3 regions of the Paenibacillus sp. ClWae2A genome follow, and region 2 is predicted to be linked to each of the others. Evidence: riboswitches for the same ligand, from Rfam matches in the RefSeq annotation. Region 2 holds a riboswitch; each other region holds the start of a gene.
The links. A riboswitch is a leader RNA that binds a small molecule or an ion and turns the genes downstream of it on or off. The one in region 2 is predicted to bind S-adenosylmethionine.

Region 1 (10,750 bases), on a different contig from region 2:
TGTCTCCAAAATCGCCACCAACATTACCAACCGTCAGAACAACATTTCGGTCGTCGTGAATGAGCTGAAAACGATGTCCCATGAGCTAAATGAGCAAGCAGATGTAGGTATTGAACGGAGCCAGGAATTAATGTCCAGTATCTCCTATATCTCAGAGGTGTCGGCTACTAACCGTGCAACGCTGACTCATTTGCAGGAACAGGCGGGTTCGATTCAGGGTGTGGTACGAACGATACGCGAGATTTCATCACAGACACAGTTACTTGCATTAAATGCCGCCATTGAAGCTGCGCATGCAGGGGAATACGGACGAGGATTCGATATCGTGGCTAAGGAAGTTAGGAAACTATCCATAATGGTAGAGAATTCAATTAACGAGATTCGTGATAGCGTGACTGGAATAACCAAGGAAATTGGTAATATTACAGGTGGCACCAAAAAAGTAGAGGAATACGTCGAGCGGAGCCAGAAGCAGATTGAGATCGCTTTGAATGACTTTATGGCAATTGCTGCATCGGCTCACTTGCTGGATGCCAAGGCGGAGCATGTAACCAGAATCGTATAAGAATATATAGTAATAGCGGTTCCTTATACAGGAACCGTTTTTTTTTTGTCGTTCAGTACACAAAAAAACGGGAATTATTGTGATCAAACGGGGACACAATACTTGGGAATACCTGCAGCTTTGTCATGCAGAGAAATATTGGGGTGAGGGTGATGTGGTCAAAAATCGTGTCATACATACCTGAGGGGTCTGTGTGGTTTCAAGCTTTGATGGTTGTTATTGTGCCTATCTTCATCTTTAAGGTAACCCATTGGTTTCATAATTCAGTAAAAAGAGGAAGCTTCAGTAAGAATAACCATCATAGCATGGAGAAAGCGAACAAATCATTGTCTGATACCAGTGACCAGGGTCAGCAAGCAGAAACGGGGAAATATGCCAATATTAAGCTTACTGGAAACTATGCTACGGATCTGATCAGTTCAAGAGAAACGTTTGGTAAAAATGCTGACGTACATATCCGGGAATTCACTATTCGCGGCACGAATACATCGGTTGCTATCATGTATGTTGATGGTCTTGTGGACCAGGAAATGATTGATGAACATCTGATCACACCGCTTATGTTGCGAGGCGTGCCGGAACTGCAGCAGGCTGATTTCCTGCTTCCGAAAAACGAACATCTTCTCAAGGATTATTTAATCAATCACATGTTGCCCGTTAGTCAGGTGCAGGAAACCCAGTCTCTGCAGGAGTTAGCCATAGGTGTACTTCTTGGCAAAAATGCGCTGCTGGTAGATGGTCTGCCAAGTGCTCTGTTAATCGGGACTGCCAAAGGGAAAACCCGAAGCCAGGAGGAGCCTTTGTCGGAGGGATTGCTGAGAGGCCCTCGTATTGGATTTACTGAAGAGTTAAGTGACAATACAGGTATATTACGTCGGTATGGAAGCGAACAAAGTCTGTTTATTGAGAAGTTTGAAGTAGGTGAACGGATCAAAAAGAATCTGGCGATTGCTTATATAGAGGATATTGCGAACCCTGAACTTGTGGAGGAAGTTCGGAAGCGAATTGAAGCGATGAATATGGATGCAATGCTGGAATCTGGGTATGTTGAACAATTGATCGAAGATAACACTCTGAGTCCTTTTCAGCAAGTGCTCAATACAGAAAGACCAGATCGTGTCATGGGTGCGTTATTAGAAGGAAGAGTTGCTATTCTGCTGGACGGTACACCATTTGTATTGGTTGTGCCCGTAACGTTCAGTATGCTGTTACAATCACCGGAAGATTATTATGAACGATGGATTCCAGGTACATTTTTGAGAATTCTGCGTTTTGTTTCGGCCATGCTGGCATTACTTGCACCCGCACTATATATTTCCTTCATTTCGTTTAACCCAGGGCTCATTCCCACTAAGCTGGTTTTAACGATTATTGAAACGAGAACCGGAGTGCCATTTCCTTCGATTATTGAAGTGTTAATTATGGAGTTGTCCATTGAAATTTTGCGGGAGGCAGGGATACGTTTGCCCAAGCCGATTGGTCCTGCGATGGGAATCGTTGGGGGTCTGATTATTGGACAGGCGGCGGTTCAAGCGGGGATTATAAGCCAATTTTTAGTGATCGTAGTTGCCGTTACAGCCATATCTTCTTTCACTATTCCGGTCTATAGTGCGGGACTCACGCTGCGTATTTTACGCTTTGCTGCTATGTTCAGCGCCGCAGTGCTCGGATTGTTTGGAGTGGTCATGTTCTTTCTGCTTGTCTGTACCCATGTTGCAAGACTCACCAGCTTTGGGGTGCCTTATGTTGCGCCGGCTGTCCCTTACAGTTTCAGGGAATGGAAGGATTTCGTTATTCGTGCACCTCTCAGCATGATGAGACTACGTCCGGATATGACGAAACCGATAGACGAGGACCGAAAACAAAAAGAATCCTGAAGGCATGGAGGTGAAAAGGAATGAACGGCTCCCAAGGAAAGATTAGCACCACACAGGCGGTCGTGATTATCGTTAATTATATGCTTGGCGCCGGAATACTGACCCTCCCCCGAACGACCGGTGATGCAGTCGGAACCCCTGATGTATGGATCTCGATTATTCTGTCCGGGCTGATCATCACAGGAGTCGGACTCATTATGGTCACCCTATGCCGAAGATTTCCAGAGAAAACGGTATTTGAGTTCACTCGCGAGATCACAGGAACATGGGTAGCCTACATTCTGGGCCTCGCGATCATCCTGTACTTTATGGTGATTGCTGCATTCGAAATCAGGGTCATGGCCGAAGTTACCGGGATGTATCTGCTCGAACGGACGCCCAACTGGGCAATCGTGATGGTTTTCATGTGGATTGGCATCTATCTGATCACAGGTGGATTGGCTGTCATTGTGCGAGTATTTGAGATCATTTTGCCCCTTACGTTGATTATATTTGTCATTGAAATCCTGCTAGGTAACCAACTGTTCCAGATCAATAACCTGAGACCGGTGTTGGGTGAGGGGATTATGCCGGTTCTCAAAGGACTTAAGCCTTCGCTCCTGTCGTATACGGGATATGAAGTGATGTTCATCATGACTGCCTATATGAAAAATCCGAAAAAAAGCAACAAGGCAATGATTTGGGGCATCTTCGTATCCACGATAGTCTATCTGATTACAGTTGTTATGGTTGTGGGCAGTTTGTCTCTGGATGGAATAAAAACCAGGACCTGGCCAACGCTTGATCTGGTAAGAAGCTTTGAAATTCAGGGGTTGATTTTCGAGCGTTTTGAATCCCTGTTACTGGTGATCTGGATTATGCAAATTTTCTCAACATTCACCATTACCCATTATTGCGCTTCCGTTGGAATACGTGATCTTTTTCGTACGAAGAAGATGCAGATTATTATATACAGTCTGGTACCGTTCATTTATATCGCGGCGTTGATGCCCAAAAACGTGTATGAAACTTTTGCATTGGGTGACATGTTGGGGAATGTATCCGTGTTGTTATTCGGCCTCATGCCTCTGCTGTTATTGCTGCTAAGTCTTATTCGAAAAAAAGGAGGGAGGTATGTATGAATGGGGTACGTGTCTTTATACGCATCATCATTGTCTTGTCACTTCTCCTGATCATATCCGGATGCTGGAGCAGCCGGGAAATTGAGGATCTGAGTGTTTATGTTGGTCTTGGAATTGACGTTGCCCGGGAGACACGCTTTGAGAAAGATATTGCCTCGAAGGGAGGTTCATACTCCAAGGAAAACAACGTGACAACAACGGTACAAATTGCGCCAGGCAATTCCAGCTCCCAAAAGAGTCAACAATCCGGTTCTCCTGCTTCGGGGAAGACCTCATATTCTAATGAACAGCTCACCGGAGACTCGATGCTGCAAATCTTTCGGCAGTTCGCTCTTCGACGGGACCGTCCACTCATAGGACACCATCTGAAAGTTATTGTGATCTCCAAAGAAATATCCAAAAAATATGGCCTGGATCAGTTACTTGATTTTGTGCTGCGGGATAATGACATTCGTCCCAATTGTCTTGTTCTGGTTAGTCACGATCGTGCTGAAGACGTACTGACTTCACAGGACCCCTCACAAATTCCGGCGTTTTATCTTACGGGTATCACCAAAAATTCGTACTTGACCAGCAAAATGCTGCAACCGATGACCTTGGCCAAATTGGATGCAAAAATACAATCCGGTGCCAGTTTCCTGTTACAAAATGTGTTGAGTTATGATGGAGAGGACAAATTTTCGGGTGCCAGCATTTACGATGGAAAAAAGACGAAATTTATCGGTGAGCTTAGTCAGACCGATCTGGAAGGTTTAGCCTGGGTCTTGCTCCAAAAAAGTGGGGGCGTATTGAAGACATATAACAAAAAAGGATTTACCGTTGTATATGAAATGAAGGACAAAAAAACAAAAATAATTCCTAAGGTCAAAGGTGATGAAATCTCATTCCATGTTCAAGTCGAATCCAAAGGCTGGATGATGGAGGATTGGAGTGCGCCTGAAAGAGAGGAAAAGGGAGCTTATCTCAAGGAACTGGAAAGTGATTTTTCTGATATGGCGGAACAGCAAATTCGTCAGGTTCTATACAAGTTGCAGCATACCTACAAAGTAGATGTTGGTGATTTTGCAGAGATCTTTCGAATAAAGTACCCTAGAAAGTGGAAAGAGATCGAGAAAGATTGGGATAAAATTTTTAGCACTGTGCCGATCACTTATGAGGTAAAGATCAATATCATCAATCCGGGGTCTTCCACCGAATAGCGAGTGTGCCATTTATTATTTAAATGTTGACACATTCATGATAGATCGCTATATTTATAAAAAATCATTTTCTTATCCAGAGAGGTGGAGGGACTGGCCCTTAGAAACCTCAGCAACAGATCTAAAGGATACTGTGCTAATTCCAGCGGGTGAACAGCCTGATAGATAGGAGCGTTTGTTTTTATTTGTCAGTAACGGCGCACTCTTTAGGAAGAGTGGGTCTTTTTTGTTTTTTCTGGATGAAGAAGTAGGGGAGCAGCAGGTATGGAGAACAACAACGACAAAGGGCATTTTCAGCGGAAAATGCAGGCACGGCATGTGGTCATGCTCTCTCTCGGAGGAGTCATTGGAACCGGATTATTCCTCAGCTCAGGCTACACCATTCAGCAGGCGGGACCACTGGGAACCATTCTGTCCTATCTGATCGGAGCCATAGTTGTATATCTGGTAATGCTCTGTCTTGGTGAGCTGTCTGTTCATATGCCAGAGACGGGAGCATTTCATAGTTATGCAGCCAAATATATCGGACCAGCAACGGGCTACACGGTGGCTTGGTTATACTGGTTAACCTGGACTGTTGCGCTTGGCTCCGAATTCACAGCCGCCGGACTGCTGATGCAGCGCTGGTTCCCATCGGTAAACGTATGGATATGGAGCGCGGTTTTTGCACTGATGATCTTTCTGTTTAACGCTTTAACGGTGAAATTATTTGCGGAATCCGAGTTCTGGTTCTCATCTGTAAAAGTAGTTACTATTGTAATCTTTATTATTATCGGCGGTGCAGCCATGTTTGGTATCATTCCCATGGCGGATTCTGAACCGGCTCCATTTCTCTCGAATATTACCGCATCCGGGTGGTTCCCTCATGGGGCTACAGCGATATTGATGACCATGCTTGCTGTAAACTTTGCATTCTCAGGCACCGAGTTAATCGGCATTGCCGCCGGTGAGACGGAGAATCCGGAAAAGACGATACCAAAAGCTATTCATACCACGCTGTGGCGTTTGGTTATTTTTTTCATCGGAACGATTATTATCTTGTCGGCCTTGCTGCCTATGTCGGATGCAAGTGTACTGGAAAGTCCATTTGTAGCGGTAATGGAGCGGGTGGGTGTACCCTATGCAGCAGACATTATGAACTTTGTTATTCTGACGGCGATTCTCTCTGCTGCCAATTCAGGCCTGTATGCATCTTCACGTATGCTCTGGTCTCTGGCTGATAAAAAAACGATCTCTCCGTGGTTTGCCAAATTGACCAAAAGCGGGGTACCGCTGAATGCACTTCTGATCAGTATGGTCGGCGGTGCGCTGGCTTTGCTGTCCAGCATCATTGCACCAGGTACGGTTTATATTACGCTGGTCTCCATTTCAGGTCTGGCTGTCGTTGCGGTATGGATGAGCATCAGCGCTTCCCAGTACATGTTCCGCAGACAGTATATGCGGGAAGGACATGCGGTCAAGGATCTGGTCTACCGCACACCACTGTATCCGGTGGTACCGATTGTTTCATTTATATTATGCCTGGCTTCATGCATAGGTATTGCCTTTGACCCGACACAGCGAATTGCGCTGTATTGTGGGGTTCCGTTTATCGCAGTGTGTTACGCTGCATATTATCTGACAGAACGTGTGAATAAGAAAAGAGGACAAGTACATGACGCAAGCACAACAGACTAACTCCATAGAACAGATCCTGAGTGAACATCCGGTCATGATTCTGGATGGAGCGCTGGCAACGGAACTCGAACAGCATGGCTGTGATCTGGATGATCCGCTATGGTCTGCTCGTGTGTTGCTTGAGAATCCGGATGTTATTGTTCAGGTCCATGCGGATTATTTTCGAGCGGGAGCCGACTGTGCGATTACATCCAGTTATCAGGCGACGGTGGATGGCTTCCGCAAGAGAGGGATTGGGGAACAGGCAGCACTGGATTTGATTCGCAAGACGGTGGAACTGGCTGCACAGGCGAGAAATGACGTGTGGGCAGAAGTGCAGAGTGGTTTAGTAGGGAAAGAAAGCTCGACAGGTCAGCTTGTAAAAACTCCTTCGGTACGTGAAGAGACGGTGGAGAATGAGGAGCATATAACAGATCTTACAGGGGATGGCGAGGGAGACTTTCTTCGTCCACGTCCAATTATTGCCGGGTCCGTTGGTCCTTACGGCGCCTATCTGGCGGATGGTTCAGAGTATGTGGGACATTACGGCGTGTCGGATGATACGTTGGCGGCATTCCATCGTCCGCGTATGGCGGCGCTGATTGAAGCGGGTGCTGATATTCTGGCGTTTGAGACGATTCCTTCGTTGCAGGAAGCACAGGTGCTGGTTGATTTACTGAAGGAGTTTCCTCATGCGTATGCCTGGTTATCTTTTTCTTTAAAAGACGGGACAAGCATCAGCGAGGGCACACAGCTTGAGTTATGTGCACAGACGTTTGGTTCCGAGCCGCAGATTGCGGCGATTGGCCTGAATTGTGCTCCGATGGAAGTGGTGACAGAAGCCGTAAGTATTCTCAGCCGTGCCAGCGACAAACCTGTTATTGTGTATCCGAACTCGGGAGAAGTATACGATGCAGCAACGAAGACGTGGAGTGGACAGGGTACATGTGGCAGTATGAGTGATGCTTCGGAGGCATGGGTTGCTGCGGGTGCAAAAATCATTGGCGGCTGTTGCCGTACTACGCCACATCAGATTGGCGAACTTGCGAAGAAGTGGCGGAATTAAAAGACTTGATGTAGAGTTGTACCCCAAAAAGCTAAAGATACAACCAAATATGAAGAAGCCCTCACGACCCATTACTGGATTGGTGAGGGCTTCTTCAGTGTGATTTAGCATTAACATCAACATGAGGACATTCCTCTTCTGATGCTTCTGATTATGCTATTTAATTAACTGAGTGCTAACTAAGGTACGACCTTCGTCACTCAGGATGTACAGACCGGTTGTGTTATTGAGAAATAGACGTTCCTTTTCAAGATCAAATTCGCCTTTCTTGTAGGTGAACAAAACCTTAAGATTGCTTGTGTCCATAATAACAAGTTCGTCATTTCCATTCTTTTTAGCTGTAAACATAAAACTTGTACCATCAACTGCCATATGAAGAGGCATCCAATAGATGTTATAGGTGGTTGGTATTGGAAGATATGCCTTCTCAGCGATTAACTTACCCGCAGATGAATATAATTTTATTCGTTTATTTTTAGCATCCACAAACAAAAAACGATCCTTCAATGCAACAATTTCTGTTGAATAATCAATATAAGGAAGTTCTTTTGTCCATCTGATTTTCCCCGCACTATTGTATGCTTTTAGCGTCATAGTTTTTTTGTGAATACTATAATGCAACAATGTATCATCAGATACACTCATAATCTGGTTATACCCTTTTCCGCCAGCAATCGTTTTTATTTTTTTTCCTGTGGTCAGGCTGCTCATGTAGAAATCGGGATGATCACTAAATTTTTTGCCGATGATCACATTTCCTGTAATCTGTTCAATTAAATATGGAACCTTGAACTTTTGGATTGAATTTCCTTTTGTATCGTAATAGTAGAGTGTACTACTTTTCGAATCGTCAGCGTGCATAACCACATACAAACTTCCATTCTCTCTTGGATAGGCTGACTCAGGTCCGTAGTATCTCAAAAAATCTTCTGGCGGCCCGGGCAGAGAAGCTGTCCAACGGATCTGACCCGTAGCTATATGCTTGGCACTCACTTGATTATCGGCAAAAATAAACATGTATCCATCATCGGAAAGCGTGTACTCGTTGTCCGTGGGAATCGACCAAAGGAGCTCCCCTGTTTTGGCATCCACACTGTCGATATAATAATCATTATTCTTGTCTACTTTAGTTACGAGAAGACTTTCATTCCCCATGGCATCTGTAACACTCTTCATTGAATATGAGCTTGTTGCACTCTGTCCACCGTTGGTAATATCATACCCCCATTGGAATTGCAGCAGATCTTTAGCCAGAGCTGGCTCGGATGGGATTGCAAGGAAGAAGCATAGGCTGGCTATAAGCCAATAGTTGATTCGCTTTAAACTCATGATTGGTAGACTCCTTATGTAATGTTCTCTGGATTATGGAAGTAACTGATACTTTCTTATCGTCTGCCCGTCGGGAGGCAGGAAAAATAATTCATTTTGCTTATTGAGGAACAATTCATCTTGATTAAACCTTACATCGTTCCAATCGTTCTGTGTCACCCGATAGAGCTCTCTCAGATTATTTGAATCTCTAATCACGAGTTCTATTCCCTGTTCCGTGTATTGGATGTACATAAAACTCTGTAAATCGATTGCCATTTTCAGAGGGCTATTTGGATCACCTTGCATGTAGAAGGGATTTTGATTGACTCCTGTCATGAATTTTCCATCCGAATTCATAAGCATGATATTGCCTGCGGTTTGTTCCAGATACAGCACACGATTATGGATGATAAATATCTGGGGAGGCCCTTTTTTAAAAGAAAAATCATACTTCCATTTCAAAGCTCCCGTAGGCGAGTACGCCCTCAACTCAAGTTCACGGTTATTGATAAACTTCCGGGTTATTAGGGTTCCATCGTCCGTAACCCTATTCCCGTAGGGCAAGGTTGTTTCATTGGTCAGCACCGTTAGCTTCTTACCTGTAGAAAGATCAAAAACATGAGTATACGGACTTTTGTTGCCCGGTTGACCTAAAATAAAATTGCCTTCTATTGTGTAGTATTGCATATAGGGGAGAACAAGCTTTTTGCTTCGATGTCCCTGTTCATCATAATAATAAAGAGTTACATATTTGTTTTTGTGATAAGTGAAAGAATAAACTGTTCCATTTTTGGCGAAATCTGAGGACTGACTTTCACGAAAGTAAGGGTTTATTGAAGACCATATCGGTTTACCAGTTGTCAGATCCGAGACCGTAATAATATCATCTAATCTATTTTCATAGTCATCAGTTTCAGCAGGTTTGAAAGTATACATGTAACCATCACTTGTTGAACCATAATCAGATTCTGGCTTGGACCATCGGATGTCCCCGGTTTCACCACTAATGTTCTCCACATATATGAGGTCCTCATTCACAACCTTTCTCACCAGAATGTTTAGGTTGCCGGACGAATCCAGTCTGAAGTAATGCGGAGTGAATCCATCCCCCCATTGGCCAGAATCGACCTGCTTGACCCATTCAAGTTGTGGCACGGTCTTGGCTTTAGCCGACGCTGAAGGTTTGTCTACTGACAACAATCCTAGACTCAGGATGCTGATCAACAAACAAAATCGAATACATAACCATTTCAAAATAAACAACTCCTTAACAAAAATCGAGGTTAAACTTAATCTGGACCTACCGTTTCATTTTTAATATCCTGCACCAACCGTATGATCTCCGCAACACCTAGTAACAATAGTCCTGCTAAAATACCGTTCATCATAACTGGAAGAGTCAAAGACCATTGAAAGCCACTGAACTCATTTTGCCCAACGAGGATGCCGGCAATAATGGATAGAATGATGCTAATCCAAGCTATCCACTTCAACAATTTACTCGTTTTATTTTTGTTGTACAAAGAAATTAACTCCTTTACCATAGTATGCCATTAAGTCTATCATATCTATCATTGCTAGGTATATAGGACTATTTCTGTGTCGGATTTAGAGTCTTGTTGAAATATATTGTCATGTGTTTTAATGTCTGTCTGCTGCTGCATGTTATTCAATAACAAGAATGCGCGGGGATGCCTGACGAATCACCTTGGATGATCTCCAGGAGCCAAAAGCTGCTGCAAGGATGCTCAGAGAAGAGAAAAGTATAATTCCCCACCAATTCAGAACCAATGGGATTTGAACAATACCGTATCCCGAGAGTACTTTTTCAAGCAACAACGGAAGAAGGTACACGCCAGCAATAACGCCAAACATTGAACCGATCAGGGATAACAATACGACTCCCAGTGTAATAGAAGACCGAATACTGCTAGATGTCATTCCAATCGACTTAT
Region 2 (10,750 bases):
GATTACCCGAACGACTGTAATCATGTTGAGGCGGATTGAAGATATCAAAATGATGGAATGTTGATGCTTGGTAGATCGGTACACTGGATGCTCCAGTCGTTTTGTCAATCTCATCGCCAAAATGGAGCAATTTGGTATCAAATTTCAACTCGGAATTGGGCTTTTTGTTGGACTCACTCATGAGTGCACACCTCCTTCAACTTCCTGTTGTGCAGCTGTCAGAGCATTGCCGAGATCTGCAATCAGATCATCTGCATGTTCAATGCCTACGGAGAACCGGAGCAGACGGTCATCCACACCTACGGCTTCACGAATTTCAAGCGGAATATCTGCATGAGTCTGTACTGCCGGATAAGTCATGAGTGATTCGACTCCGCCGAGACTTTCCGCAAAAGCAATGAGTTTGATGTGACGAAGCAACGGTTCAACATAACGTGCATCCTTCACTTTGAAGGAGAAGATACCTGTGTTACCCGTGGATTGTTTGTTCTGTATCTCATACCCCGGATGATCTGATAGACCTGGATGATACACTTCAACCACCGCTGGGTGTTCAAGCAAGTATTTGGCAATGGTAAGTGCATTGTGCTCATGACGCTCCATGCGAAGAGCCAGCGTTTTCATCCCTTTCATCAACTGGTAGGAGTCGCTTGGAGACAATACGGCTCCAATGGAATTATGCAGGAACGCCATCTCTGCCGATAACGCCTCACCCTTGGTTATAATTAGTCCGGCCAGCACATCATTGTGTCCGCCCAGATATTTGGTAGCACTATGAATGATGATATCGGCACCCAGTTCAATCGGACGTTGGAAAAATGGAGTCAACAACGTGTTGTCAACAATCGTCAACAGGTTGTAACTTTTCGCCCACGAAGCAACGGCTTCCACATCGGTGATCATCATCAGCGGATTGGTTGGTGTCTCAATAAATACAGCTTTGGTATTCGACTGACGAACCTTCTCCATTGCTGCAAGATCATTCGTGTCCACATAACTTGCGGTTACACCGAAGCGGGACAGGATGCGTTCAAGCAGACGATAGGTTCCACCATACAGATCCAGCGATACAATCAGATGATCCCCTTGACCAAACATGGCAAAAATCGTTTGCAGCGCGGCCATTCCCGAGCTACAGGCAAACCCTGCATCACCGGACTCCAGCGCTGCAGCTGCTTCTTCCAACACTTTACGGGTTGGATTAGTCGTACGAATATAATCAAACCCCGTGCTTTGTCCAAGCTTCGGGTGGCGAAACGCAGTGGATTGATAGATCGGAAAGTTAATGGCCCCTGTTACCGGTTCATTGATGGACCCAATTTGTGCTAAGCGGCTTTCGATTTTCAACTTGTTGTTGTCTTCCATTGCTGCATCCTCCTGTAATCTCGATTAGATTTGCGGGCCAATATCGTAAGGTGTTTCTTGATACACATAGTAATTGAGCCAGTTAGAGAATAATAAGTTGGCATGAGCGCGCCAAGTAGCCGGTGGCACACGGGAAGGATCGTCATTCGGATAATAATGTCTAGGCAATGCGATGTCCAACCCTTTGGCTGTATCCCGGTCATACTCCCACTTTAATGAGAACGGGTCATACTCGGCATGTCCTGTGGCAAAAATCTGTTTGCCGTCTTTGGTAGCAACCAGGAAGATACCCGCTTCCTCGGATTCAGCCAAAATCTCTAAATTCTCATTCTTTTCAATATCTTCGCGTCTCACTTCCGTATGACGGGAATGTGGAACGTTGAATACTTCATCGAATCCACGCAGCAACGGAACATGTGGTTTGTTGATGGTATGTGGGAAAACGCCAAAACACTTTTCATCAAGCGGCACTTTAGGTACGTCAAAATGATGGTATAAACCTGCCTGGGAAGCCCAACATATGTGGAGGGTTGAAGTCACATTGGTTTTGGTCCATTCGAAGATCTCCTGGATTTCATTCCAATAGTTCACGTCTTCGAAATCCATCTGTTCCACCGGGGCACCCGTAATAATCATTCCATCGAAACGGCGGTGCTCAATCTCATCGAAGGTTTTATAGAACAGATCCAAATACTCCTGAGACGTATTCTTCGACGTATGGGATTTGGGATGTACAAGAACGACATCCACCTGAATAGGCGTGTTTCCTACCAGACGAAGCAATTGTGTTTCGGTCGTTTCCTTTGTGGGCATCAGGTTTAATATAGCGATACGGAGTGGACGAATATCCTGCTGGTATGCAGAAGTTTCATCCATGACGAAGATATTCTCTCCTTCAAGTACTTCTTTTGCTGGTAGCGTATCGGGTATTTTGATTGGCATGGTAAGTCTAACTCCTCCTTGTGCATAGATAGATGCAGCCACCACTGGTTTGATGTCTTCACATCAATACAGTTATAAACTGCCTTGAGCTTGTTTATAAACATTGAATTGCTCTTCCATCCAACGTTACAAACAACCTCAAGTTCCTTAGCGAAAATCACTGCTGAGAAGTCGGGGCATATGACAAAGACCTTCCTCGGATTTCGAGAAAGGTCATATGTAAATAGATATGCGCCTCTCTCATCTCTCAGTTACAACAGTGCCACTTGACACTTGGTCGCTGCAAGAATTAGCACCGTGCGGTATACCGCCGGTTGCCGGGTTTCATCGGGCCAGTCCCTCCACCTACTCTTGATAAGATTTCGCTGTATTAGATTGTAATTTAATATGGTTCACCGTCTACTTTATTACATTAATGCCCTCACGTCAAGTTGCAGTTCGCTGTCTGCTTCCCAGATCGGAACCGTTCATCATCCGTTGTCATACACTGCCTCAGGGCGCGAAATAGACACATTTTTGCGCTTGAAAGCACCTTGTACCAGCGGTATACTAAACAAGGTGTTATAAACCCTTATGTGAGAGGTGACATATTAAATGGATGGCGACCCGAGGCCTGACTGGCAGCCGAATTCCGACAAACTGCATAGAGAATTGACATCAGCATGCCGGCAGCGGGACGTGACTTCCGTTTGACTATATAGTGAACGCAGCCCTGATCTCCAGGCTCCGCTGCCGACCGGCTGATTTGTTCTTTTTGCGCCCATAATGATAATATCCGCCAAGTTGGCGGGTGCAGAAGGAGTAGATTAACGATGAAAATCCGGTTGGTAAACAACGGTGTATTTATTCCGGTGGACGACATTCAGCAGGCGCTGACTCCACCAGCGGAAGGATTTTACTGGATTGATGCAGATGTAGACGATTTGGCGGTACTTCAGCCACTGTTCTTGATGCATGATCTGGCTGTGGAAGACTGTCTGAGTGACGAAGAACAACGTCCTAAGATTGAAATTTATGAGAACCATTATTTTATTGTGATTAATAGCATCCGTTTCGATGATGAAGAGATATTTCTACGTGCGGTCAACTTGTTCCTCGGCAGACATTTCATTATTAGTGTTACAAAGCAAAAGGTCAGCGAATTGCGCACACTGAAACCAATCCTGTGGGAACAGGAAATCAGTACACCGGATCGTCTGCTGTATTTGCTGGTTGACTTGATTGTTGATAATTATTTCACCGTAGGTGACCGAATTGAAGCACGGATCGAGAAGCTTGAGGAAGATATTCTGATGCACACCAAAAAGTCACATCTGAATGAAATCATCGGGCTACGCAGTGAGATTCTGTGGCTGAAAAAAGTCCTTGGACCTCAGAAAGAGGTCATTAACACCCTGAACAAAAAAGATCTGCGTCTCATCGATGATCAACTGCAAAAGTATTTCAGTGACATCTATGAGAATGCTGTAAAAATATCGGAAACCTTTGAGACTTATCGCGACCTGATGGGCAACTTGCGAGAAGCTTACCAATCCAGTATTGCGAACCGGGCGAATGAGATCATGCGTGTGTTTACCGCCATTACCACGGTCTTCATGCCGCTGACCGTTATTACCGGTATATACGGCATGAACTTTACGAATATGCCAGAGCTTAACTGGAAATACAGCTATTTTGTTGTGATTGGCCTGATGGTTACACTGGGCCTGAGCATGTTCTTCATTTTCCGCAAGAAAGACTGGGTATGAACTCGTATGAAATAACAAAGACGAAGCGCTCCTCCGGGAGAAACGCCTCGTCTTTTTTCATTTCTGATCATTAACCAACATTCTTCTCTGTCTCTGCGTGCCGACGAAAGCGGATTCGAATCATGCGCAGTCTTTCATAGACCTGCTCCAGACTTCCTCCATCGGGCTTCTCTCCTCCATACACCTTATGTAATACTGGCTTCAGGAACGTATCTCCCAGCTCCTCATATGCACTCCATACGGCCTCTTGTTCGTTCTCTGGCATCACTGCCAGCTCCACATCAAGAAGACAATCGGTGTCATAACCTTCAAGATCCAGTGTCTCTAACAGCTCAATCAACTCACGTCGGGATAATCCGGATCGATTAACAATCTCCTCTAACGTATACCCTTCCTTCATGCCTTCAAGCACCTGCTTGCGGGTGGTGAACTTATCAAGTTCCTGCTTGTACTTCTGCTCTCTCTGTTTGTATAACCAACTCTCATACTCTTCTTCCTTCAGCGCCGTGTATACCCAGTCCAGCGGGAATGTCGTTGAACGCTCCAACCCGTTTGTAATCTCCATCCATTCCGAACCATACTCGGTTGCTTTACTCTCCCCTACGCCCGGCAGTTGCATCAGTTCATCCAGCGATTGCGGAACAAAGGCACTGATCAAACGCAGCAGACGATTCGTTGCAATAAAATACGGTGCCTTCCGGTCAGACACAGCTCTCTTCCTGCGCCATGTGCACAGGTCCGTATATAACTGCTCATTGCCGTATAACTCACTGTAACAATGGAGCCGCTGTCCACCATAACTGCGTGACTTCAGATCATCATTCTCATGAAATAACCCCTGTAACTGCGGTCGGTATCCCTCACTCATCTGTATGGCAAGCTGATGACGGTAAATATGAAGCAGCTCCTCCCAAGAAGTCCCTTCATACCAGATGCTGTCCTCACGCTCTCCTTCCTCGTAGCGACTCCATCCCAGCTGCCAACTATCTTCCTCTTCCCCAATCCATAGCTGTGCATACTCTGCATTCTGATCTGACATTCTGGACAATCTGTTCATGAAAATGACTTCCATATTCCGTTCCCTCCCTATAACAATTCAGCCAATATGGGTTAGTTATGCTACCTACAGGCAGCACAAAAAAAACACCTCTCCTGCAAAATTCATGCAAGAGAGGTGCTTCCTCATAAACCGTACTATGCTGTTGCCCATATCATACCACAATGGCAAAATTCGTCAATCCCTTATTGATCTACTTACTCAATGCCAATTTGGCAAGCGCCAGCGAACCACATAGTCCCGCATTGTCACCGAGTCCGGGTGAAACAACATACTGGTCAATCTCGGATTGAAGTGCAGGATGCTGAACGTATCCAGCCAGCAACTCCTGCAGTTTGCTACGAACCATCGGGAACAGGTGCTCCTGCTTCATTACTCCGCCACCCATGACGATTTTCTGCGGAGAGAGAATCAGAACATAATTCATCAGTGCGTGTGCCAGGTAATGTGCTTCAATCTCCCATGCTTTATGGTCTGCAGGCAGTTCATAAGCCGGCTGCTCCCAACGTTTGTTAATGGCTGGGCCTGCTGCAAGACCCTCGAGGCAGTCGCCATGGTACGGACAGAAACCCTCGTATGTATCCTCCGGATGTCTGCGTACAATGATATGCCCCATCTCTGGATGTGACAATCCATGGACCATTTTACCGCCAACCACAGCACCTGCACCAATACCTGTACCCACAGTGATATACAGACAGCTCTCAAGACCTTGTGCAGCGCCCCAGGTTGCTTCTCCAAGTGCTGCACCATTCACATCCGTATCAAATGTCATCGGTACATCAAAATGCTCCTTGAGCTTGCCAATCACGTTATACTGTCCCCAATGTGGTTTTGGTGTTGTTGTGATATAACCATATGTTGGGCTTCCTTCAATCGGATCAATCGGACCGAATGAACCTACACCCAGAGCTTCAATGCCTTTGCCTTCAAAAAATGAAATCACTTGAGCCATGGTCTCTTCCGGTGTTGTTGTTGGAAAACTTACGCGTTCCAGAACTTCTCCGTTTTCTGTGCCAATACCACATACAAATTTGGTTCCGCCTGCTTCAATTGCGCCTAAGATCGTCATGTTAGTCACACTCCCAAGTTAGTATAAAAAAGGAATTCGGATTGCCTTACTTGATGACACTATAATTACCCTGCTACTTATTCTCCAGCTTGGACAACCGTTTCATTAACGTTTGCCTCCAGCTGTCTGACAGCGCAGGAAGGGCCAGCAACGCCTGGATACCTTCGACATTTTCTTTCCCCTGATGCATAATTCGATTGGCCTCAAGAACTGTCATTGATGCAGGATCGGTGCTGATTCGTCGAAATATCGATAAAGGCCTTACCTCACCTTCTTGCAGTACCCGAAAGTAAAAGCCGGTATATCCACTCTCCTGAAAATAAACAGGCAGCTCCTTATAGTCATACCGCGCCCCCAGCTTGAAGCAAGGTTGTCTGGGCTGACTGACCTGCACTGTGGCTTCGCCCAACTCGTAGACATCACCAATCCGAACGTCCTCTTCGGCACAGCCTTCAACCGTCAGATTTTCTCCACAAGCCCCCCAGTTCAGCTTGCGATCCATCAGTTGTTCCAGCGCCGGATAACGGCTGTAATCGTATACACAAACGGCTTTGTCAGGGCCGCCATGATGCACCAGATCCGCCTGCGCGTCCCCTGTCATTCCAGTGAATGACAGGAAAACCGCGTCGGATATAGGATGTTTCACAATGCCGCTCAGCACTTCACGCTTCTGCCCAGGGAGCGGCTGCGGCAGTCCTACGTTAATGGCCAGAACAGCTGTATTACCCTCCCCTGGCTTTCGATCAGATGTGAGTGTCATTTGTGTCATACCTCCCATAATCACTTTCTTTTAACGCACAGAGCCGCCAAATACGAGTGTATTACTCAATAGCCGACCTGGAGAAGTCAGCATTTTGCCTCCGGCATACATACCCGAGGAAGCACCACCATCCAAATTCATGGCTTGCTTCGCACCAAGCTTCTGCATCACCGCTGCCCACTCCTTGATTGTTGCTCCGGAAACGGTAGCCAGCATAACCGAACCGTCTGCCATGATCGCAATACCACTTCTGGCTCCCGAAGCATTAAGAATCTTGGCATCCTTAAAACCTTCGCTCGTCGGATTTACAGCTACCTTGCCATCTTTCACCAAACGCGGGCCTGCTCCCACAGCAGTCACTACATCTTGCCAAGGGATTTCTTTACCCGCTGCGTTAGTATATCTGTAATTCATTTCTACGGTTGAACCAACGGTGAAACGATCCGAAGAGGACTTTTGGTTGCCTGTGAAGACCAATACCGAACCATTCTTAGGAATGGCTACATTGGTGTTAGGCACTTTTTTGGTCACGATGCCATTCTCCATGACTACTGCAGTACCACCTTTGAACCCAACTGTGGCACCTCGTTCAGGCGTGTACAGCATCGTAATGCTTGCATTCGCAGAAGGTGTTCGATTAATAAAGGTCGCATACCAACTGCGTGATTTGCCTTTAGTATCCGTTACTTTACCTGTCAACCTCACCTGAAGTGAATCCATGATCGCCGAGCCGTCTTCCTTAAATCCGATGGATGTTCCGTATCTTCCAATATGTATGACCTTACCATTTGCTATTAACATACCGTATGGATCTGGTGCTCCGTTATATGCTTCAAAAAATGCTCCGTTAATGGCTGCTTGAGCACCATAGGCTTTCACAATCGATGGCAATGTTGCCGTCTGGCCAACTTGTTTCTTCGCGAGTCCCACAGTAACCGGTGTTCCCTTTGGAATCGAAACGGTCTGTACGGTAAAATTACGTCCTGCTGCTTTTACTTTCTGTACTTTGGTGCTAATTGCTGCTTTGGCATCCACTGTCTGTGGCGCACTTACTGCTCCCGAAAGAATTACGGGCAAGGCGAGGACGAGGGCCATAGCCCCTGTCCACCACTTTTTACCTGTTCGTACGTTCTGCATGTTGCTCACCCTATTGCCACTCCCATCCAAGAGCCAAGGCTCTTCATCTCAAGTTGTTCAAACTTGTCCATCACCATATCCGGATCAAGACGCAATTCACAGATATCCAGCGCACAGGCAACCGGAACAGCACAATGTATCTCTGCCAGTTTGCGGGACAGATGAAGCATGTCCAGATCATTCTCAATCTTGCTACGCACCGAAGGGGTCAGTTTATCCATGTTGCTCAAAATTCCTTCAATGGAGCCGTATTCTTGTACAAGCTTCAACGCTGTTTTCTCACCAATTCCCCGTACTCCGGGATAATTGTCGCTGGCATCTCCCATCAGACCCTTCATGTCAATCACTTGACGAGGTGTCAGTTGTTTCTCAGCCATGAGCGTTTCAGGGTTGTACACCATGTAGTTGCCATGGCCTTTTTTCATAATGATGATACTTGTGCGGTCATTAATCAGTTGCAACATGTCGTGGTCACCCGTCAGTACCATAACATTCATATCAGTCTCTTCGGTATAATACTTCGCAAGCGTCCCGATGCAATCGTCGGCTTCGAATCCTTGTGCACCTATATTCGGAATACCCAGGCTATCCATCACTTCACGAATCAGGGCAAACTGGGGAATTAGGTCATCCGGAGCTTCGGCCCGGTTGCCTTTGTAGGCTGCATATTCTTCACCGCGGAACGTCTTACCGCCCATATCCCAACAACATACGACATGACTTGGCCCAAAAGTCTGAACCGCATCCCAGAAATAACGGATAAATCCGTAGACTGCGTTGGTAGGCAATCCTGCCTTTGTACGTCTGATATATCCGCTTGCAGATGTCGCATAAAAAGCACGGAACAACACCGCCATACCGTCTACCAGCAACAAAGTAGGTTCATTACGTTGATTCACTTGAATTTGTTCTCTCCTATCTAAATCTAGCATATAAAATACGAAACTAATTCTATCATTATAGCATAGTTCCGCCAACCATCGTTCAGCCAAAAAAGCCCTGAATTTTGAACAATTCAAGGCTGATATTCAGCGCGTTTATGCGTTATTCCATTCCTGCTCGTACGTTTCTTCCTTGAATCCAACCGTTACCTTTTCTCCATCCGTAACGATCGGACGTTTGATCAGACGACCATTGGAAGCCAATAAACGAATCTGTTCATCAGCGGACATGCCTGGCAGCTTGTCCTTCAATTGTTGTTCTTTGTACACTTCCCCGCTCGTATTAAAGAACTTCTTCACTTCCAATCCGCTCTTTTGGATGAGTTCTGTTAATTCAGATTCTGATGGCGGTGAGTCAAAAATAGGGATTAGCTCCAGCTCATGTCCTTGAGCTTCAAGCCATTTTACAGCTTTGCGGCATGTGCCGCATTTGGCATATTGATATACTTTTAAGTTACTCATGGTATGTGTTCCTCCTCTGCTCCGGTTTCGACTTCTCGCTTCCCTTGGTTTGCTTCGCAAATCCAAAAGTCGCTCCAAATCGATACCATCGCCATGCAACTTTACTCATTTTTGCGAATGAGTTCAAAAACACTCATTCGCTATATTTCTTTGGACCAAGACCTTCCAAACTAAGAACTCTAGTTTAAGAGGTGAGGCTTTAGAACCTTTAGGACTAATGAGCCTACAAACCTTAAGATTAGCCTACGGCATGTTGTTCGGGTGCATGAAGCACTCCTCACTTGGAATAGCCACCAGCGTTGAACCTCAAGCAGAACGGGCCGACAGGATTGCCTGTACAAAAAGCTACGACACCTACTGCACAGAGGGCGTATCTAAGGAGTCCTAAGGCCCTCTTCGCAACTTCCTACAATTCTTCTCTGGGAGCTGCCTCATCATTCAAACGCTTCTCCAACGCGGCCATATCTACTGGAAAAGGAGCCTGGAACGTCATGCGTTCCTGTAGAATTGGATGCTCGAACGTCAGCTCACAGGCATGTAATGCCTGACGTTCAATCCAGCTGTCCCGTTCCTCTCGTACAACCATCGTCTGCTCATCGATTCCGTCCACAGGGAGTGTCTTGTACATCCGATCTCCGATTAACGGGCAACCGATGGACGTCATATGTACCCTGATTTGATGGGTTCTGCCACTTTCCAGCTTGAGGCTTATCGCACTGACGCTGCCCCCTGACCAACGTGTTAAAGTCGTGTACAGCGTTCTTGCAGCGTAACCATTTGGTGTAACAATTCGGCGGTGTGGCTCTTCAGGATCGCGGTCAATCGGTCCGTCCACCGATCCTTGTTCCGGGACAGGGCTGCCGTGCACAAGCGCAATATATTTCTTATCCACTGTCCCTGCAATCATCTGTTCAGACACATGCTGATGCACATAAGGGTTCTTGGCTATTGCGAGCACACCTGACGTTTCCTGATCAAGTCGATGAATCGGTCTGAACCGGAAGCGCTCGCCCTTGGTTTTCCAGTAATGAACGACTCCATTTGCCAAAGTACCTGTGTAATGTCCATGTGTCGGATGAACGATGATGCCCGCATCCTTGTTTACAATAAGCAAGTGCTCATCTTCATACAGAACGGTAAAGGCAATAGGTTCAGGCAAAATATCATCTGATTCCTCTTGCTCCATCCGAACTTCAACGACATCACCCGCAGCTACCTTGACGCTAATGTACACGCGCTCTCCATTTAACATGACACCTTGGTCCG
Region 3 (10,750 bases), on a different contig from region 2:
GGAGGGACCCGTGATGTTGTTCGCTGGAAGAATCGGTTCGGGTGGAAGTCATGATGTGACATCCTTTCATGATGTTCTGGGTTTATTTTCACAGACCATGTGGTTATTCTAAGTATGCGCTGATTATTTGACTTCCACTCGCCAATTTGCTTCACTTAGGGTAAGACAAGGTACAGAAAGGGAGATGAACCGAATGGAACAGATTACTTCCAAACCGGCTTTTGATGTAGCCATCCAATCCCCACGTTTGACAATTGCCGTATTCAAGGCAGACTGGTGTGGTGACTGCAAATACATCGATCCGTTTATGCCTGAGGTTGAAGAGAAATATGCACGTGAACTGACTTTGATTGAGGTCGACGTGGATCAGGTTGGAACGGTTAGCGAAGAGCAGAATATTCTTGGTATTCCGAGCTTTGTGGCATATACAGATGGCCGCGAACTCGTACGGTATGTGAACAAGCTGCGCAAGTCGAGAGAAGAGATTGAGCAGTTCCTGGATCGCGCAGTTGAGGTGTACAACACGATCCATAAATGATAATAAAAGTATGACAGGTTCATGTTGTAAAAGGGTATAATAAAAAGAACGCCATTTCTCTTGAAATAGGGAAATGGCGTTTGTGTGTTCGACACGTTTTACATAAGAAACGTTTCTGTACATATCCTCAATGACCTGCGGGTCATTATTTCACCAGACGTTAACATTTTGTCACAAAGCGCGACGTCAAGGAACATTTTATCCGGTATAATGAATTTAGTTGTGAAATAAGTGTCAAAGTACCGAAACAAGCGGAGAATATTCTTCGCCATCTTAAACCAACAGCGGGTGAGAAAAAATTGAAACACTTAACTTTGTTTAAATGGTTAACCGTATTAACCTGTCTTATCATGTTTCTGGCCACTTTTGGTGGAGGCATCGTAACCAAAACGGAATCGGGCCTTGGCTGCGGAACAGAATGGCCTTTATGTAACGGAAAACTCGTTCCGGCACATACTGTGGCTTCACTTATTGAATATTCTCATCGCGCTGTAAGTGCACTGGCTGGACTGTTGTCCATTGCCTCGTTTGTTGCTTTTCTGCGATTTGGCAAGTCACGCCGTGACCTGCAATTGTTTTCTTTCTTAACCCTGGTATTTGTTATTGTCCAGGGAATCATGGGGGCTTTTGCCGTTGTCTTCTCCCAATCTTCAGCAGTCATGGCACTGCATTTTGGCTTTGCACTGATTGCTTTTGCCAGTTCTCTAATGATGGCGCTGGGCATAAGGCAGGAGGCCAAAGATGGCGGATTGGAGCGCCTGAATAAATACCCTCGGGTTAGTAAAAAATTCAGGAATCTGGTCTGGTTCTCCACCATTTACACATATCTCGTGGTATACACAGGTGCATTTGTGAGTCACACGGATTCTGCCGGAGGATGTTCCGGATTTCCACTCTGTAACGGTCAGATCATTCCTGAGCTTTCGGGTGGGGTAGCGGTTGCTTTTGCTCACCGTGCAGCAGCAGCTTCGCTCGTGATTGTTATCGCAATCCTGGGTCACTTCGCTTACCGTAATCATCCGGACAACAAGGAAATGCGTACCCTTGGCGTGGTATCCGTTGTTCTTATTCTGATGCAAGTAATCATTGGTATTTTCATGATGGTGACAATGAACCGTCCGGAAGTATACATGTTCGTAGCTCTTGCTCATATGCTGGATATCGCCATATTGTTCGGAGTCTTAACGTATATGAGTTTCCTGGTGTACAAGCTGCATCGACCGGCTAATCGTTTCTAAGATATAGATCCATTCTTTTTCCAAAGGTATTGGGCTAAATATGAAAGTCCACCATCCAGTGATGTACATCATTGGACAGGTGGACTTTGTTTGATGTCAGGGGGATCAGGGCAACCTATGGCAAGCAGCAATTACACGGAATGGATGATGTGTTACGTTTACGGTGATGAATTCTTGTTGATTTGGAAAAGAGGAGGTTAGATATGCTGCGAACGTTGTTGGGGGAAAAGCCACGTATAAATGAAGGTAAATTGAAGGCAGCGATGGACGCAATGGCGCACACGCTTGAGCTATTTCAGCGACAAATGCATGTGGATCATGATCCCACGCATGACTATCGGAAACTGTATGTTTGGACCCAAGGGCTCATCTCCTCACTGGATGAACTGGAGCAAAGCTGCTTCGCTGCTGCTCATTTTCGCAAAAAGGTTGTTGCAGGCTCAACGGACGATATGACGCCGGCTGAAAAAGCCGAATATGCCCGGTATGTGTATTTCTACAAAGATGGCTTCATTCGCTGCTTTGCCATTTTGGATAAAGTAGGCACCGTCTTGAATGAAATATTCCAACTGAATACTTCAAATACCAAAGCGCATTTTTCTTATTTTACTGTGTTAAGACAGTTTGAGTATGCGAGGGAGCATCATGATCTTGCGTTGCGATTGATTCAGATCAAGGACTCTTATCGTGAGCCGATGAGCAAGCTGCGCAAACGTCGTAATATGGAAATTCACTACATGAACTCCGAAATGCACGATGACCTGTGGCAGTTACACCAGACCTTGCAAGGTAAAGTGAAATTGGAGGATCTGAATCAGCATGTACAGGAAATGCGTCAGGGCGTCGATATGGTTTGTGAAACATTAACAGCCTCTTATAGCTATATCAATAAAATATGGCAAAGAAATAATTCCCTTTGACAAATCGGAATACTTGGAATATACTGAGTTTCAATCGAATGTTACACGGATATAATTGATATTTCAAAAGTTACGTTCACATTATAAAGCATAAACTACATGAACTTATAAAATCCTACAACAACATATTTCTTATCGAGAGCGGCGGAGGGACAGGCCCGATGAAGCCCGGCAACCGATTTGTAATGACATGATACATGTATCATTCGTTATAGATGTTAGGTGCTAATTCCTACAAAATGGTGCAAGACACGATTTTGGCAGATGAGAAGGTATATTCTTTCACGTGAAGAGCCCTCTTTGTATCTGCAAAGGGCTCTTTTTTTGTACTTTAAGGGGAGTTTTCCTTTAGATCGGGTAAAGATACATGTAGGTGGTTGGAAAGGGGCAAGTGCGATTGATTGAATTAAAAGGTTTAACGAAAACGTACGGCAAAGGAACAAAATCTACAACAGCGTTATCCGATTTGAATTTGAGCATCCAAAAGGGCGAAATCTACGGCGTGATTGGCCATTCCGGAGCGGGCAAAAGTACATTGATTCGCTGTATTAATTTGCTGGAACGGCCTACAGAGGGTGAAGTATGGGTTGATGGGATTAACCTGACTGAACTGAGCAAAACCGAATTGCAGCAACAGAGACGCAAGATCGGGATGATTTTTCAACACTTTAATCTGTTATCTTCGGCAACGGTATATGACAATGTAGCTTTTCCGCTAAAACTTGTGAATACACCCAAGGAAGCCATTGATCGCAAAGTGAAGGAAATGCTCGCACTGGTTGGTCTGGAGCACCATAGCAGCAAATATCCGGCTCAATTATCGGGTGGACAGAAACAACGTGTAGGGATTGCGAGAGCACTTGCAAGTGATCCAAATGTACTTCTCTGTGATGAGGCTACTTCGGCACTTGATCCGCAGACGACAAATTCAATCCTGAAGTTATTGCTGGACATTAATGAAAAGTACAACCTCACAATTGTGCTGATTACACATGAAATGCATGTCATTCAGAACATCTGTGACAAGGTGGCTGTCATTCATCAAGGCGGCATTGTGGAACAGGGACCTGTAACAGAAGTATTCCTGAAGCCGCGGCATGCCATTACGCGTGACTTCATGATGCGTGACCATGAAGCTGGACTTGCTCTGGAAGAGACCGCTCTGACAAATGCAGGCGTTGAATTGCAAGCAGGTGCTGCTTCCAAACTTGTGAAGATATCCTTTCTGGGTAACAAAACGTATGAAGCGATTTTATCCAGGACGGTACGTAAAACGGGTGTGGATTTTGCCATCCTGCAGGGTACAATCTCTACGATTAAACAGGTTCCTTATGGGCAGCTGACCGTTCGGTTCGAGGGTGATTCAAATGCGATTGATCGGACGATATCAGAGTTAACCACTGAGGGACTTGATGTGGAGGTGCTTCGTTAGATGGATTTTTCAACAGTTCGCTGGGAAGAGGTTGGTAAAGCCTCCATTGAGACACTGCAAATTTTGGGTGTATCAGGCTTGTTCACCGTAATCTTTGGTTTACCGCTCGGAGTGCTGCTGTTCATGACAGCCCGATCTGCTTCGATCAAGTCACGGACGGTGTACATTATATTGTCCTTAATTGTGAATATTTTGCGATCAGTTCCATTTATCATATTGATTGTTGCTCTTATTCCGTTCACTCGTTCACTCGTCGGTACAGCTACAGGTGTGTTAGGTGTTATACCACCTTTAGTTATTTCAGCAGCTCCTTATTTTGCTCGATTGGTGGAGACGACGTTGCGAGAAGTTGACCGGGGTGTCATTGAAGCGGCGCAGTCGATGGGTGCATCGACCGGACAGATTGTAAGACGGGTATTACTGCCTGAGGCGTTACCTGGTTTGGTTGCTGGGATAACCATTACCATCGTTACACTTGTCTCTTATACGGCAATGGCGGGCATGGTTGGTGGTGGAGGACTAGGAACGCTGGCAATCAACTATGGGTATTATCGTTATCAAAATGAAATCATGATCATATCCGTAGTGTCGATGATTATTCTAGTGCAAATTCTCCAGATGGCTGGAGATCGATTGGTTACATTTTTCACCAGGAAATAACACATAGATAACATGATGGCTATGCATTCATGCGGACGCTACATGAAAAAAATGATTAGAGAAGGGGTTTTACACATGAAAAAATGGTCTTTTGCTTTACTTAGCCTTATGTTGATTGCGGTTCTCGCAGCTTGCGGAAACAACAAGGACGCCGATAGCGGCGCAGACAATTCAGCAGGTGCACCAAGAACAGTTGAATTGAAAGTTGGAGCTTCACCTACACCACACGCAGAGATTTTGGAAAGCATCAAGCCTGAACTGGAAGCACAAGGTATTCGTTTGCAAGTCGTTACGTTCAATGACTATGTACAACCCAATCAGCAGCTTGCTGATAAAAAATTGGATGCAAACTTCTTCCAGCACCAACCTTATCTGGACACAGAGAATAAAGAACGTGGATTCAACCTCGTTTCTGTAACACCTGTTCATGTTGAACCTTTTGGTGGATACTCCAAGAAGATTAAGTCTTTGGATGAATTGGCTGACGGCGCAAAAGTAGCAATCCCAAATGACCCATCCAATGGGGGACGTGCACTGTTGTTGCTCGCGAAGGAAGGCATCATTACGCTGAAAGACAACACAAATATTACATCTACGATTCAAGATATCACAGCCAATCCGAAGAACCTGGATATCATCGAGCTGGATGCAGCCATGATGCCTCGTCAATTGGATGAAGCGGATCTGGTATTCATCAACGCTAACTATGCGCTTGAAGCAAACCTGAATCCGGCAAATGATGCTTTGCTGATCGAAGATCTGCAAGGTAACCCATACGCAAACATCCTCGTTTCCCGTGAGGACAATAAGGATTCAGATGCCATTCAGAAACTGGCTGCTGCCTTGCACTCGGAAGAAGTGAAAACATTCATCAAAGAGCGTTATAAAGGTGCAGTTGAACCTGCAACTGAATAATTCACGATATGTATGATATGATGTGAAGCTATTAAGAATAAGCCGTATGTCTCTCTAGAAGAGATATACGGCTTATTTTATGTTTCCTAATCTGTGCTGACGTGGGGATCAACATAGGTCAAAGTTTTTCTGATTTATCCACGTCGGATTGATGTCCAGACTGGCGGTAATAGGATAATTCATTCTGATCAGCATGCTGCTGTTCATCCGCTTCTTGCAGGTACGTCCTCTCAGAGGGAGAGAGTTTCTCTTCTTCTCCATTTGAGCTTTTGATTTTGTATCTGATCCAACCGATCAGCCCAAGGATGACAACCAGGATCAAGGTCCATCCTTTTTTGAGCAAAAGAAGAGAACTGAATTTCTGGGAAGCCGTGTACCCGATCCCGCCCATCAGAAGACTGTTGAGCCCTTTAGTGGATGTTTTGTCAGTCGAAGCATTGTACTCCTCATAGGTATATCCTGCATTGATGCTAAGTTGATTAAGGACAGTTTCCTCAAATGCCTGGCGGCTCTGTTGAAAGTTGGCCGTATCTGTAACCAGAATGGCTGTGATGTATCCTTCGCGTGTCAGGAGTTTTACATTGTAATTGACCATGGCTTGCTGATCAGCATTCTTGAAACCAAGGGAGTAAACCAACTGATGTTTGGTACTGTCATATGCCGGTTCGATTTCCCACCCCGTTATGTACGTTCTATATTCAGGATCAAGTTCTCTGTTATCTTCTTCTGTGCCTCGGATATAACTGTTTAACAGTTCTTCGGCACTTAAATTTTGATCGTCATCATGGATATAACCTGTCTTCACGTACTCGAACACAACATACCACGAGCCGAATTCGCTATTGCTGGTTAGACTTCCGATTTCAATCAAGATATATCTGGAATTAAAGGTGGATAATCCCTTGTGGATAAGCGAGTTGTAGGAGGACGATAAATCTTTTATACTGGATAGTGACTGCTCTTTGAAGAGGGGGATGAACGTGAAGGGAAAGATTGCCCTCATAACGGGAAGTGCCAAAGGTCTTGGTAAAATGACGGCCCTCAGTCTGGCAGATCAAGGGTGTAATATTGCCCTCAACTATGTACACAGCAGAACAGAAGCTGAGGCTTTAAAGGCTCAGATTATAGCCAAGGGTGTGCGGTGCATTGCCATCCAGGCTGATATATCCAAGGTGGAAGATATCTCTTCATTGGTTGAGCAGGTGGAAGGTAACCTGGGCAGCATTGATATTTTGGTGAATAACGCAGGTCCATTTGTCCGTGAACGACGATTATTTGCGGATTATTCTGAAGCTGAGGTCCAGATGCTTGTGCAGGGAAATCTGTTGGGACCGATGTTACTTGATCAGCGTGTATTGCCAGAGATGAGACGCAAGCAATGGGGACGCATTATCCATTTTGGCTTCAGTCATGCTGGAGAAGCGAGATCTTGGCCTCATCGCGCCGTATATGCGGCTGCCAAGGTGGGTCTGGTATCTTTTACAAAGACACTCGCGGTTGAAGAAGCCCCGTATGGAATTACGGTTAACATGGTATGTCCAGGTGACATTCGTGGTGCGAACAAAGAGAAAACGATTGATGAAATGGCAGGCATCACCGACGAGGAAACGCCAAGAGGGCGCCCAGGCAGCGGTGAAGATATTGCACGAGTGATTACGTATCTGTGTCTTGATCATTCCGATTTTATAACAGGCAACATTATGGATGTATCTGGAGGACTTGATCCGATTCGTCCAACCATACAGCGCGAGGATACTTAAAAGGTGAATTGAAGGATTGTACGTGGAAACGGGTCAAGGTGACTGTGAACATGGACTCTCTGCATATGCACACAAAAAAAGAGCCCTCCGCTTCATGCGAAGCGAAAGGCTCTTGAGGTTTATTTCGTGAAGGATTGATTAGAATACTTGTACGACTTCTTGTACACCCTCAACTTCTTCGAGAAGGGCGCGTTCAATCCCGGCTTTTAAGGTAATGGTGGAGCTTGGGCAACTGCCGCAGGCACCGACCAGTTTCAGCTTAATGATGCCGTCCTCCACGTCGACCAGTTCCACGTCACCGCCATCGCGTTGCAGGAACGGACGAAGTTTATCAAGCACATCAGATACCTCATCATACATGGTGCTTTGTGCGTTTTCGCTCATATTGTTCAACTCCTTTCCTTCCTATATTATATTACAAATGGCCACAAATTAAAATGGTCAAACAAAGCAGGTGAACTTAAATGAGACCGATTATTGAATTTTGTGCCAATAATATGCATTTTGGCACAGATGAAGTCATGGATCAACTGGAAGAAAATCCAGACTATGATGTGATTGAATACGGCTGCCTCACCAACTGCGGCCAATGTTCTATGACTCCTTTTGCACTGGTGAATGGTGAAGTTGTCATCACGGACAAAGTGGAAGATCTATATAACGCCATACTGGCCAAAATTGCCGAAGCCGATGTCTGGGACGAGCTCGATCTCGACTAACCGAGATGGCGCTTGGACATCCAGAGCACACCACTTTTCAAAATACGAGGTACACGTCCCATCATGGACGTTTTACCCATCAGCCCAAACCCAGACTTCTTGCCGAGTGCACCGAGTGTGCCACGAAGCTTGAGAGGATGTGGATTGGGCTTTTCGCCTTTCCAGAGGGCATGCTGAATATGAGCGATCTGCTCACCCTGTACTTCCGCAGCTTGACCGCTAGGTGCATAAGGTACACTGGCACAGTCACCAACGACATACACATCGGTATATTCCGGGATTTGGTAGTATTCATTCAGGACGACACGTCCTTGAGGGTCTTTGGTCACGTCCAGATCCTGTACCACTTTTACGGGCTGAATGCCTGCAGTCCACACAACAGCATCCGTTAGAATCTGTTCATCCCGGTTATAGATGGCATTAGGTTCAACGCGTGAAATGGCGATATGTCCGCGTGTCTCTACCTGGTGTTCGTTGAACCATTCATGCACATACACGGACAGACGTTGTGGGAAAGCAGATAATACACGCTCGCCACGATCCAGAATGCTGATGTTCAGATCCGGTCTGCTCTCACGAAGTTCGGCTGCCATCTCGACACCACTTAATCCCCCGCCTACGATATGCACATTGCCATAGGCTTTGACTTCATTAAGGCGAAGGTAGGTCTCGCGTGTTTTGCTAAAGCTCTGAATGGTACAGCTGTAGTCTTCGGCGCCTGGTGTGTTGTGGAAACGGTCTGTACAACCAAGTCCAATGACAAGTTTGTCGTATACGAGCGGGTCTTGGCCTTCAAATTCAATCTGACGCTGTTCCAGGTCAATCGAAGTAACTTCTCCATAACGGTAAGTGACTTTATCGCTCACTGGAAATTGGATACGCAGGTCATAATCAGATACGGTTCCTGCTGCGAGTGCGTAATATTCTGTCTTTAATCCCTGAAAGGGGCTGCGGTCCACCAAAATAATTTGTGTATCGGATGGAATTTTACCTTCCAGAAGTTCCTTGATGATGGTGAGGCCGCCATAGCCGCCTCCAAGAATGACGAAATTTTTCATGACTCGGCTTCCTTTCTGCATCAGTCCCACTGAAATGGGGCTGTAAACTGTGGAGCAGCTATGCAATGACATAGCTGCTCCTTTTGTTTGGATTTGAATAATTGAAAAGGTGACATTGAAAATTGAAGATATCATTCAGCAGTTTGCACCACTCGAATTCAAACGTCTCCCTATAATGAAAGCTGCGTTTTGGAGTGGTGCTGATGCAATATTGATTGTAAATGGTGTTCTATTTATATCCTATTCGTACACTTGAATTTCGTTGTAGAACGTATCACGTTCTACCGGAATACGTCCTGCACCCTTAATGAGCCAGATGAGCTCTTTACGTGTAAGGCCTTCAGGTGTGAGTGCACCTGCCGCATGACTAATCCGTTCGCGAACGATCGTACCGTGTGCATCCGAAGCACCGAATCCAAGAGCGACTTGAGCGAGTTGTGGACCGATGTTAATGAAGTAGGCTTTAATATGATCGATGTTATCCAGCATCAAACGGCTGATCGCAATTGTTTTGAGATCCTCGTAAGCCGAGTTACGACGCATAATGCTCGCGTTTTTACTTTTTGGCTGCATGGAAAGCGGGATAAAGACCATGAATCCGTTGGTCTCGTCTTGCAATTCACGAATCTGCACCATATGGTTGACGCGGTCTTCATAGGATTCGATTGATCCATACAACATCGTTGTATGTGTACGCATGCCGAGATTATGAGCTGTGCGGTGCACCTCAAGATAACGATCCACGTTGGCTTTGTCTACACGCATTTTTTTGCGATACTCATCTGACAGAATCTCAGCGCCGCCACCAGTCAATGTTTTCAGACCTGCTTTTTGCAGTTCTTGCAAAACTTCTCTGATACTGAGTCCGCTAATCCGAGTGAAGAAATCAATCTCGGCTGCCGTGTAAGCTTTTAGCGTAACATCCGGATATTTCTCGTTTAAAGCACGCAGGGAATCGACATAATATTGAAAAGGAACATGGTTGTTATGTCCGCCTACGATATGGAACTCACGTACGCCCGGATGAATATGCTGTTCTACATAATCGATCATTTCCTGACCGGATAATGTATAAGAGCCTTCTTCACCCTGGTCTTTGCGGAAATTACAAAAAGCGCAGCGGGCTTCGCATACGTTTGTAAAATAAAGACTCATGTTTTCGATGAAATATACTTTCTTACCATTCTTCCGCAGGTTGGCCTCATTGGCCAGCTGGCCCAAAGTCAGCAGATCATCTGTTTCATACAGATATACGCCGTCTTCTACGTTCAGCCTTACGCCGTTCTGCACTTTCTCAACGATTTCAGCCATTCTTTTGTCTGTGAACGGTGTTACCAATGTAGACATACTGTTTCCTCCTGTTCTTTACCGGAATTGAGTTGTGTGTAGGACCTGACTTACAGAACTACATAGCAAAGATGCGGTCAACTGCCGCCTTCTTATATGGACTAACTCTTATTTACCCGGTGCAGCGTGTGCTGCATATGAAAGCTAAATTTTTTCAAAAAAA

Region 1: another riboswitch for S-adenosylmethionine. It lies ahead of mmuP (S-methylmethionine permease); the one in region 2 lies ahead of metA (homoserine O-acetyltransferase MetA).
Region 3: another riboswitch for S-adenosylmethionine. It lies ahead of QVE09_RS17940 (methionine ABC transporter ATP-binding protein); the one in region 2 lies ahead of metA (homoserine O-acetyltransferase MetA).

What each region holds. Positions count from the first base shown of each region.
Region 1 is NZ_JAULSQ010000024.1:20,950-31,699, forward strand. It holds gene QVE09_RS30990 (methyl-accepting chemotaxis protein) at 1-565, shown strand, start outside; gene QVE09_RS30995 (spore germination protein) at 718-2,442, shown strand; gene QVE09_RS31000 (GerAB/ArcD/ProY family transporter) at 2,463-3,563, shown strand; gene QVE09_RS31005 (Ger(x)C family spore germination protein) at 3,560-4,762, shown strand; SAM riboswitch class I at 4,832-4,934, shown strand; gene mmuP (S-methylmethionine permease) at 5,027-6,439, shown strand; gene mmuM (homocysteine S-methyltransferase) at 6,417-7,484, shown strand; gene QVE09_RS31020 (PQQ-binding-like beta-propeller repeat protein) at 7,641-8,813, opposite strand; gene QVE09_RS31025 (hypothetical protein) at 8,847-9,812, opposite strand; gene QVE09_RS31030 (hypothetical protein) at 10,085-10,318, opposite strand; gene QVE09_RS31035 (ABC transporter permease) at 10,461-10,750, opposite strand, start outside.
Region 2 is NZ_JAULSQ010000002.1:936,504-947,253, forward strand. It holds gene QVE09_RS10345 (trans-sulfuration enzyme family protein) at 1-181, opposite strand, end outside; gene QVE09_RS10350 (PLP-dependent transferase) at 178-1,365, opposite strand; gene metA (homoserine O-acetyltransferase MetA) at 1,390-2,307, opposite strand; SAM riboswitch class I at 2,545-2,668, opposite strand; gene corA (magnesium/cobalt transporter CorA) at 3,120-4,055, shown strand; gene QVE09_RS10365 (HRDC domain-containing protein) at 4,126-5,127, opposite strand; gene QVE09_RS10370 (ROK family protein) at 5,306-6,184, opposite strand; gene QVE09_RS10375 (MOSC domain-containing protein) at 6,258-6,944, opposite strand; gene QVE09_RS10380 (phosphodiester glycosidase family protein) at 6,975-8,081, opposite strand; gene QVE09_RS10385 (5'-3' exonuclease) at 8,087-8,980, opposite strand; gene QVE09_RS10390 (arsenate reductase family protein) at 9,119-9,484, opposite strand; gene QVE09_RS10395 (RluA family pseudouridine synthase) at 9,891-10,750, opposite strand, start outside.
Region 3 is NZ_JAULSQ010000005.1:269,093-279,842, reverse strand. It holds gene QVE09_RS17960 (DUF2515 family protein) at 1-52, opposite strand, end outside; gene QVE09_RS17955 (thioredoxin family protein) at 194-538, shown strand; gene QVE09_RS17950 (COX15/CtaA family protein) at 838-1,776, shown strand; gene QVE09_RS17945 (Cthe_2314 family HEPN domain-containing protein) at 1,980-2,696, shown strand; SAM riboswitch class I at 2,826-2,967, shown strand; gene QVE09_RS17940 (methionine ABC transporter ATP-binding protein) at 3,094-4,128, shown strand; gene QVE09_RS17935 (methionine ABC transporter permease) at 4,129-4,788, shown strand; gene QVE09_RS17930 (MetQ/NlpA family ABC transporter substrate-binding protein) at 4,864-5,703, shown strand; gene QVE09_RS17925 (DUF2167 domain-containing protein) at 5,822-6,574, opposite strand; gene QVE09_RS17920 (SDR family oxidoreductase) at 6,684-7,463, shown strand; gene QVE09_RS17915 (NifU family protein) at 7,602-7,847, opposite strand; gene QVE09_RS17910 (YuzB family protein) at 7,928-8,182, shown strand; gene QVE09_RS17905 (NAD(P)/FAD-dependent oxidoreductase) at 8,179-9,240, opposite strand; gene mqnE (aminofutalosine synthase MqnE) at 9,481-10,587, opposite strand.